DNA from 2 places in the Paenisporosarcina sp. TG-14 genome. Region 2 is predicted to be linked to the other one. Evidence: riboswitches for the same ligand, from Rfam matches in the RefSeq annotation. Region 2 holds a riboswitch; the other holds the start of a gene.
What was found. A riboswitch is a leader RNA that binds a small molecule or an ion and turns the genes downstream of it on or off. The one in region 2 is predicted to bind S-adenosylmethionine.
Positions count from the first base shown of each region.

Region 1: linked by a shared signal. The riboswitch ahead of metK (methionine adenosyltransferase) and the one ahead of sfnG (dimethylsulfone monooxygenase SfnG) in region 2 are both predicted to bind S-adenosylmethionine.

Region 1 is NZ_AMGD01000020.1:161,360-166,514, forward strand. Features, by position in the region: gene C406_RS0107475 (alpha/beta hydrolase) at 117-917, opposite strand; gene C406_RS0107480 (gamma carbonic anhydrase) at 1,024-1,542, shown strand; gene metK (methionine adenosyltransferase) at 1,714-2,910, opposite strand; SAM riboswitch class I at 3,113-3,236, opposite strand; gene pckA (phosphoenolpyruvate carboxykinase (ATP)) at 3,445-5,031, shown strand.
Region 2 is NZ_AMGD01000028.1:65,957-71,111, forward strand. Features, by position in the region: gene C406_RS0110070 (acyl-CoA dehydrogenase family protein) at 1-426, opposite strand, end outside; gene C406_RS0110075 (NADPH-dependent FMN reductase) at 692-1,276, opposite strand; gene sfnG (dimethylsulfone monooxygenase SfnG) at 1,273-2,361, opposite strand; SAM riboswitch class I at 2,665-2,774, opposite strand; gene C406_RS0110085 (hypothetical protein) at 3,265-3,612, shown strand; gene C406_RS19500 (HD-GYP domain-containing protein) at 4,061-5,155, opposite strand, start outside.

The DNA of each region.
Region 1 (5,155 bases), on a different contig from region 2:
GAGCAGAAATAAATTTCTTGATTTATTAAAATATTATGTGTAAGCAGAAAAAGAATATCTTTCTATGAATCTCGTTAGCCTTAGTCAAAAAAAGTAGACACTCTTATTTAGAGTGTCTACACAATATAACCAATTGAACGTAAAACATTGTTCATAAAGGATTCGGTATATAAAAATACATCCTCACGTTCCGGTTCATGAAATAAATCATGGTAGCAATTTTCCCACTCTTTATATTGAATTTCAGAAAGTTGTTGTTTTTGCAACCAATGCCTTGAGTATGTGCGATCAGTTATTTTATCTCGCTCTGCTGTCATCATTAAGACTGGTAAGTTTTGAATACTTTCTGATTTTGTAGAAGTAACTTTCATTAAGTTTTGTAACTCACGATACCATTTTAATGTAATGGTTGTTTTATAGAGATGATCATCTTTATCTTGCGTATATACATCATAATTTCTCGTCAGCTGTTTTATCGTCACCTCATGTGTGCTCTTTACATTTCCAGTTAACTTGCCCATACTCGACAAAGCACTCGATAATTTAGATGCGTGGATTTGTAAGTGTAACCATGGAGAAGTTAGTATTACTGCCGCACATTCAATTGATTTTTCTTGAAGTGCATGCATCACTAGTGTTGCTCCTAACCCATGTCCCATAACAAATACTGGCAAGTTATACGAAAGAGAGGCTTCTACCAATTGATCGATATACGCATTATACGATTTAAAATCTTCATCATGGGCACTTTTAGTTCGAGCAGCTTCTCCATGCCCTGGCAAGTCTCCCATTACGACATGAAAACCCGAACTTCTAAACTTTTCAATTAACCATGCGTATCTACGATGATGCTCATACGCACTATGAATTATTGCAATGACAGCTTTAGCTTGTCCATCAGCTTCCCATTTCCACATGAACATCGCCCCTTCTCTATTACATTATTCTACAAAGTTATCTTCTTTATATTCCTCTTTTTTTGTATAATGAAACCATATCCCAATAAAGAAATGAGGTTATAGAATGATTTACCCGTTTAAAGATAAGACACCTATTATTGATTCGTCTGTATATATTGCTGATTATGTCACAATTAGTGGTGATGTGACAATCGGTCCAGAGTCTACAATTTGGTTTAACACAGTAATTCGCGGCGACGTGAACGCAACTCGGATTGGGCGTAAAGTGAACATTCAAGATTTATGTTGCCTACACCAAAGCCCAACCGCTCCACTAATTTTAGAGGATGAAGTAACAATTGGTCATCAAGTAACTTTACATAGTTGTACGATTCGCAAAGGAGCCTTGATTGGAATGGGTTCAATTGTCCTAGATGGGGCTGAAATTGGCGAAGGTGCATTTATTGGCGCTGGTAGTTTAGTGCCTCAAGGTAAAATTATTCCACCAGGGATGCTAGCTTTTGGGAGACCCGCAAAAGTAGTTCGCGAATTAAATAATGAGGACTTGCTAGATATGGAGCGAATTATACAAGAGTACGCGGAAAAAGGACAGATTTATAAAAGCATGCAAATAACAACCTAATCTTCATATGAACTAGAGATGACCGGTCCTTAATATACAACCGGTCATCTTTTGTTTACATGCTTCCTACATGTGATGATGAATTATTGACGACGACTTGGTTTATTCCTGTACAAATCAATTTCCCCATAAAAATGCCGTTCCAGAATTAACTGGAACGGCATTTTTATGTTAGTTGTTTGCTTTTTCTTTCAAAGCTGCTGCTTTGTCAGTTTTTTCCCAAGATAAATCTATGTCTGTTCGACCAAAGTGCCCGTAAGCAGCAGTTTGCTTATAAATTGGTCGACGAAGATCTAACATTTTAATAATACCAGCTGGTCGTAGGTCGAATAATTCGCGAACTAATCCAACTAGTTTGGATTCTGCTACTGTACCTGTACCGAATGTATCAATAGCGATTGATACAGGTTGTGCAACACCAATCGCATACGCAAGCTGCACTTCAACACGATCAGCAAGTCCTGCTGCTACGATGTTTTTCGCTACATAACGTGCTGCATATGCTGCTGAACGGTCAACTTTAGTCGGATCCTTACCAGAAAATGCACCACCACCGTGACGTGCATACCCACCATAAGTATCAACTATAATTTTACGACCCGTTAATCCAGCATCCCCTTGTGGTCCACCAATTACGAAGCGACCAGTTGGATTTATAAAGTATTTTGTATTATCGTCAATTAAATTTGAAGGTACAACAGGTTTAATAACGTATTCTTTTATGTTGCGTTGAATTTGTTCAAGCGCTACTTCTGGATGATGTTGAGTAGAAATAACGATTGTGTCAATACGCAATGGTTTATTATTTTCATCATATTCAACAGTTACTTGTGTTTTACCGTCTGGACGTAAATATGGAAGAATTTCTTCTTTACGAACTTCTGCCAAACGACGTGCTAACTTATGAGCCATACTAATGGGAAGTGGCATTAACTCAGGTGTTTCATTACAAGCATACCCGAACATTAAGCCTTGGTCTCCCGCTCCAATTGCATCGATGTCTGATTCAGTCATCGATCCTTCACGGGCTTCTAGTGCTTGGTTAACACCCATTGCAATGTCAGCAGATTGCTCATCAATTGCAGTTAATACTGCAGATGTTTCTGAGTCAAAACCATATTTTGCACGTGTATAACCAATATCACGAACAGTTTGACGTACTACCTTTTGAATATCCACATATGCTGATGTTGTAATTTCACCAGCAACAAGTACTAGACCTGTTGTTACTGTAGTTTCACACGCTACACGTGCGTTTGGGTCATCTGTTAAAATTGCATCTAAGATTGCATCTGAGATTTGATCGCAAATTTTATCTGGATGCCCTTCTGTAACTGATTCTGATGTAAATAGACGACGATTTGTCATTTAGTATTTCCTCCTATTATCCTTCGAGATTGCTCTCGGAAAATTCAAACGGTACTCATTTCCCATGCCAAGCCTCATTCAGTCGAATAAAACCTTCCGCCTTATCGGGCTTCTGCACACGAGGATAAAGGGAGATGTCATAAAAAAAACCCTCTCTCACGTAGAACACATGAGGAACGGTATGATTAATAGACACCTTTCACTCTTATCATCCAAGGAATTCACCTTGCTTCAGGTTCAGCACCTTTGCCAATTACTAATTGGTTCATAACTGCAGGTTGCCGGGTTTCATAGGGCCTGACCCCTCCACCAGCTCGGGATAAGAGTATCCGTTCAATTTAATATCATAATAAACTAATCCTCTGATGTCAAATATTTGTTTACTTTCGATATAAATGTACAAATTAAATATATGGAAAAACCGTGAAATTATTGAGGCTATGAGTGTAGATTATTGAGCGTAATGTGTTATACTAATTCATGAATCAATTGACCCTATATACGGGAATATTCGAAAAAGGAAGGTACATATACATGAATTCAGTGAACACTAGTAACGAGCTGAACGACTTGTTAAATGGCCAAAACGTGCATATTCAACTTTCAGTACCACAATTAGTGGAGAAAGCGACATCACGTGGAGAAGCTGTCTTAACATCAACTGGTGCTGTAAAAGCGGAGACAGGAAAGTATACGGGTCGATCTCCTAAAGATAAGTTTTTTGTTGAAGAAGAAATTTCAAAAGACAAGATTGATTGGGGTTCAGTAAACTTTCCAATTTCTTCTGAAATTTTTTCATCTTTATATAATAAGGTTATTAATCATTTAAAATTAAAAGATGAGTTATATGTTTTCAAAGGCTTTGCAGGAGCTGACAAAGAATCTCGCCTCTCTCTACAAGTCTTCACTGAATATGCGTGGCATAATCTATTTGTACATCAATTGTTCATTCGCCCTACTGAAGAAGAGCTAACTTCTCATGAAGCACAATTCACAATTTTATGTGCACCTTCATTTAAAGCAGATCCTGCAATTGATGGTACAAATTCTGAAACGTTCATAATTGTTTCATTGGAAAAACGAATTATTTTAATTGGTGGTACAGAGTATGCTGGGGAAATGAAAAAATCAATTTTCACTATCATGAACTATTTGCTTCCTGAGCAAGGTATTTTGTCTATGCATTGTTCTTCAAACGTTGGTGAAAAAGGTGATGTTGCCTTATTCTTCGGTTTATCTGGAACTGGAAAAACGACGTTATCAGCTGATGCTGATCGCAAGTTAATCGGTGATGATGAGCATGGCTGGTCAGATAATGGTGTATTCAATATTGAAGGTGGCTGTTATGCAAAAGCAATCAACCTAACACGTGAAAATGAACCACAAATTTTCGATGCTATCCGTTTTGGTTCAGTATTAGAAAACGTTGTCGTTGATCCTGAAACACGCATTGCAGATTACGATGATATATCATTAACTGAAAATACACGTGCTGCATACCCATTACAAGCAATTGATAATATCGTCGACCCTTCTGTAGCCGGTCATCCAAATACGATCATTTTCTTAACAGCTGATGCTTTTGGCGTGTTACCACCAATCAGTAAGCTAACAAAAGAACAAGCTATGTATCACTTCTTAAGTGGGTTCACATCGAAACTTGCGGGAACTGAACGAGGAATTACAACTCCACAAGCAACATTCTCAACTTGCTTTGGCTCTCCATTCCTACCATTGCCTGCTACAGTTTATGCAGAAATGTTAGGCAAGAAAATTGATCAGCATAATGCACAAGTATTCTTAGTTAATACAGGCTGGACTGGCGGCGAATATGGCGTTGGTAAACGTATGAAACTTTCTTATACACGTGCAATGGTTCGTGCTGCACTAAGAGGGCAATTAGACAATGTAAAAACAGATTCAGGTTCTGTTTTCGCTTTAGCCATTCCTACAGAAGTACCTGGTGTACCTTCTAATGTATTAAACCCACGCGATGCTTGGGCAGACCCAGTAGCATATGATAAAAAAGCAAATGAATTAGCAAATCAATTCCGTGAAAACTTTAATAAATTCGGATCAGTTTCTGAAGAAATCGTTTCTAAAGGCGGTCCAATTAACTAAATATAAAGGGCTTGCACTTCATGTGCAGGCCCTTTTTTCTTATAGTGACAAACAATTTATTATGAGAACTAAAAGTCATCAATTTCATATTCCTTGCGTTTTTTTTCGATATGTAAAATCCCCT
Region 2 (5,155 bases):
CCAGTGTCCTCCTGATGCTTTTTCGCTAGTAGAATATGTTCCAATCCATCCTTTTTCAATCGGTTTTAACCAGCGTTCCTTCTGGTCTTCACTTCCATAAAGAGTGATGGTTTGAATCGCCCCTACATGCATGACATAAACAAGTGCTGTTGACGCACATGCTTTACCGATTTCTTCTGCCACTATGGCAAATGCCACATGATCAAGGTCCAAGCCATTATATTTCTTAGGGACAAGAATATTTCCCCATCCATTTTTAACTAAAGCCTCTAAGTTTTCTCTCGGGAAACGTCCTTCTACATCCGTAATGTCCGCGTTCGGCAATATGACTTCATTCACAATGCTTCGGATTTCTTTTCGAATCTCTTCGTAATAGTCTCTTGTACTTTTTAAATAGGTTGGTCGTTCCAATAAATCAATAGACATAATGGATGCTACCTCCTGTGTTTTATTGATAATTATTTTATAGTCAAACAGTCACGGATCATTCAATATGGTATTTCATTAATGTCTAGTACCTGTAAAGCGGCTCATTAAGCGCTTGTATCATAGACTACTAGTCTTACATATGGTAAAATATTCAGATAATTTCATTATTACATCCACTGATAGGGTGTTAGTGATTACATATCTTTATTTTGGAGGTAAAAGTATTCCCGTACTTTTACCTCCCTTTTTTATGTGTACATTTCTAGACCAGCACTTTTCTCGGAATGGCAGGTTGATCAGCTCCCTCAAAACGTTTATCGATCAAACGTGTAAGGCTCACTACATCACTTGCCAATGCTTCAAGTCGCTCAAGAATTTCGTAACTGCTTATTTCTTTGTTTGTAAAGTGTTCATTATGAATGTACACACTGCCCGGGACTACATGCGCTTTGAAGTAACCTGCAAGGGGTTTAAACTGATGTTCTAGCGCCAAATAATGATGATATGTTCCTCCTGTTGCAATGAAGCCAACTACCTTCCCTCTTAAAGCGTCATTTGGTATTAAATCAAATACATTTTTCAAAGCACCTGTATAGGTACCGCGGTAAATGGGCGAACCAATAATATAGCCATCCGCATTTGCTAGTTGATCAATCAAATATTTGGTATCTCCTTCATAAAGTGCAGGGTCCCTACCATCACAAAAGCCTACTGATAGATCCTTTAAATGGAGATGGATTGTTTCTATCTCAGGGTTATTGTACTTTGCAAAATCAAGGGCTTTGTCAACAGCATTAAATGTCTTAGATGAAGATGATAAACTTCCAGTTAGGCCGATAATTTTCATACGCTCACCACTTCCTTGTGTAATTGTGCTTCTTTTTTCTTCACTAGCGGTATCACTTTTTCACCGAAATCCTTAATATCTTTTTCATAATGAAGGAAACCTGTCAGGATAAGGTCAACGCCTAACTTCTTCAGCTCAATGATGCGATCTGCCACTTGTTCAGCAGTACCGATTAACCCCGTTTTAAAGCCGTCATTATACTGGACCAGATCTTCAAATGTGGAATTTGACCACATGCCATCTTTTTCCTTTGATGAAGCTCCCGCTTGTTTCACTGCATCCCCAAAACCTTTCACAGCTTCCACGTCAGCGTTTGACACAATATCACGCAACACTGCAATTGCTTCCTCTTCCGTATCGCGCACAATAACAAATCCATTGACGGCATACTGGAGTGTTCGGCCTTCTATTTTAGCTAACTCTTTCACTTCTTCAATTTGTTTTTTAAAGCCCTCCTTTGTGTTGCCATTCATGAAATACCAATCTGAAACTCTGGCAGCCATTTCTTTTGCTGCTCTTGAATTGCCTCCCTGAAAAATAGGTGGACTTGGCTTTTGAACGGGCTTGGGTTTTAGTGGGGCCCCATTAATTCTATAAAAATCGCCTTTAAACGTGGTTTCTTCCTCTGTCCACAGTCCTCTAAGAACTCTAATGAATTCTTCTGAACGACGATATCTCTCATCATGCTCAAGCCAAGGCTCTCCATATCCCGTAAACTCTCCTTTGAACCAGCCACTAACTACATTGACTGCCGCCCGCCCATTACTAATATGATCTAATGTCGCCATCATTTTTGCATATACACCTGGATGCCATAGCCCCGGATGCACAGCTGAGATTAGGTTAATTTTTTTCGTTACACTGGCAAGTGCCGCTGCTAATGTTGCCGCTTCAAGTTGATACTCCGCTCCATAACTTGCAAAGAATCGTGTTTGCAAAAGGGCATAGTCAAAACCCGCATCTTCTGCTGCTAGCACATATCTTTTATTGGCTTCAAATGACCAATCGGTTTCTTGGGGTAATTTAGAGACAACTAGACCTCCACTTACATTCGGAACCCAATACGCATATTTTAATTCACTCATGTTTAACTTCCTCCTCAGGGTTTTCCTGACATGGACGTAAATACGCTTAAATGTTAAAATAGTAAAGCGATCTAAGCCCTCCTCAGGGTTTATCGTATGGTTACAAGGGATGAAAGTACTGTCATACTTTCATCTCTTTTTTTATTGCCCATCACCTCCTTAAAGTACTTCATCAAGACTAAAAAAAATTGTAGAAATACAAAAAACCCCTCTTTCATAAGAAAGAGAGGCACAGTATGTATTAAATTCAAAACCCCTCTTCACAAGACAGAGAGATGCAGAATTCACTAAATACAAAGTCCTCTCTTATCTATCAAAACGTATACGTTTTGTAGGATTTGGCACCATCTTATTCGAAAATAAGTGGTTGCCGAGCTTCAACGGGCCAGTCCCTCAGCTACTCTTGATAAGAGATACTTTATTAAATTTTCAAGTTTGTTTTCGTTAATATCAAACAATACTGCATCTTCAGAATAATGTCAATTGTTTTTTGGAATTTTTTTGAACTCTTATTGCACGATAATAAGTGAATGATGGAAGTGAATTATAGTACGAATTGAGTCAATTTCATAATTAATAAAACCGGATGTAAACACGAACATTCTAAATACAAATATTCTGTCGATTTCCGTTACGGACGGACGCGTGGTAAATGCTAAGCCGTTCGGTTTTGGATCACTTATTCCTAAATAAACGATCAAATCAAACCTGTTTTATTATCAAAATAAACAGCCAAATATAACCCAAATTAGCACCTCATTTGGAGGTGCTTTTATAAAATTTTAGAGGTGAAAATGGATATTGTTGGTATAATAAATAAAAGATATTTCTTCAATGAACTAATGATGCAGGTTAGTTGAGCGCAATATATTAGAAAAATCGAAAAAAGAGGAGTGTTAAATAGTGGATGATTCAATTGGTTACGTTATGGTCGTATTTGTAATAATAGGTACAACATACGGTTTAGTTAGACAAATCCAACATATTATGACTATCCAACGACTTAGAAAAACAGATTTATCTAATTACAAAAGGACATTAATTGGATACTATCTAGAGTCTGTCTCACTTTTGGGTTTTCTCATTTCTTTTACATTAAACGTATTAGTCGGAATACAAATAATCCAGTCAAATCTAGTTACAAGCGATAAAACTGTTTTAAGTTGTTTTATATTTCTTGGTATTTTTTTAATTACTAAATTGATAGTCATTCCTAAAAACAGTAAACAACACAAATTATTAAAGGGATAACAGGATGCTTTATTAAATTATCATTTCATATTGAACTAATTCGTGCTTAAGTTTAATAAGTAGAGATGAAAACTAGGCTTACTAAAAATTAGAACTAGAAAAACACTGAGGAAATACTCAGTGTTTTCTTCTCTTTTCCAAACACAAGCATTTATTTCCCAGTTAACAGGTTTCTTGTTTATTTTTTCAGTGATATTTACGTCAATGCAATTCCATCCCTCTTTATCATACGAATTAGATACCTAAATACTTAGTTTACAATCACAATTGTAATAGCAATAATTGATCTGTCAATGAGATGATTATTTTAAGGAGAAAATCAATACAAACCTTGATATATCAATAAAAAATAGACTTCCAAATGTATAGCTAATTGGGTGTCTATTTAGGGTTATAATTCAAGAAAAGTGATTCAAAACTGAACGGCTTAGGTAATTACTCGTCTTTCTTAAGTTCTTATTATCAAACTATTCCCTAAAGCTTTTTCGATAAATAAGCTTACCAATTCCGGATCAAATAGAATACCCGCATGTAATTGCAATTCTTCTATTGCAGCTTCAGTTGACAGAGTACTGCTATACGTCCTTTCACTCGTCATCGCATCATAGGCTTCAACAATGGCTATTATTCTTGACTCAAACGGTATTTCTTTCCCTTTCAAGCCTCTCGGATAGCCTTTCCCATCCCATCTTTCATGATGGTATAAAACATAATCAGCCATATTCGGCATATCATTTAGTGTACTTAAAATTCGATGACCTATTTCTGAATGGCGCTTAATCTCTTTCCACTCACCGTCAGTAAGTTTGCCAGGCTTATTGAGTATAAGTTCATCTATAGCTATTTTACCTATATCGTGAAGTAATCCAACTGTTTTGAGTTCCTTAATTTTATACTCAGATAGTCCAAGAACTTGTCCCATGCTTTCGCATAGTTTTGACACTCTTTGGGAGTGTTGTTCCTCCCCTTTATTCTTATCATGAAAAGCCTTAATAATCATATCAACTGTATTTCCCCTAATACTTGGGCTTTCAAAAAGTTTAATCGTATACATATGTTTGTCTGCTTTTTTGAATACTTCTTGTATTTCATCTTCTTTATTCTTCTTCGTTTCATAACCAAATGAAATAGAAATATCAATTGAGCCTACTTTTTCTAGTGAAGCCAATTCCAAGATACGGTTGATAATGATCTGTGCTTCAAAACCATTCGTTTTAGGTAACAGAATAACAAATTCATCCCCGCCGATTCTGGAAACAATATCATCAGCTCTGCAACCTTGTTTAATTATTTCTGCAGATTTTTTCAACAACTCATCACCCATGGCATGTCCAAAGAAATCATTGATTAGCTTTAAACCATTTAGATCACCAATTAAGATAGTCAAAGGCAAGTTCCTCGGCGTATCCAGTCTCTTTAACTCTGCTTCATAAAATCTTCTGTTATATAAACCTGTTAATTGATCATAGTAGCTAAGATATGAAATCTCTTCGTTTTGAAAGGCTAGCTCTTTATTCATAATGATTAACTCTGCTGCTCGTTT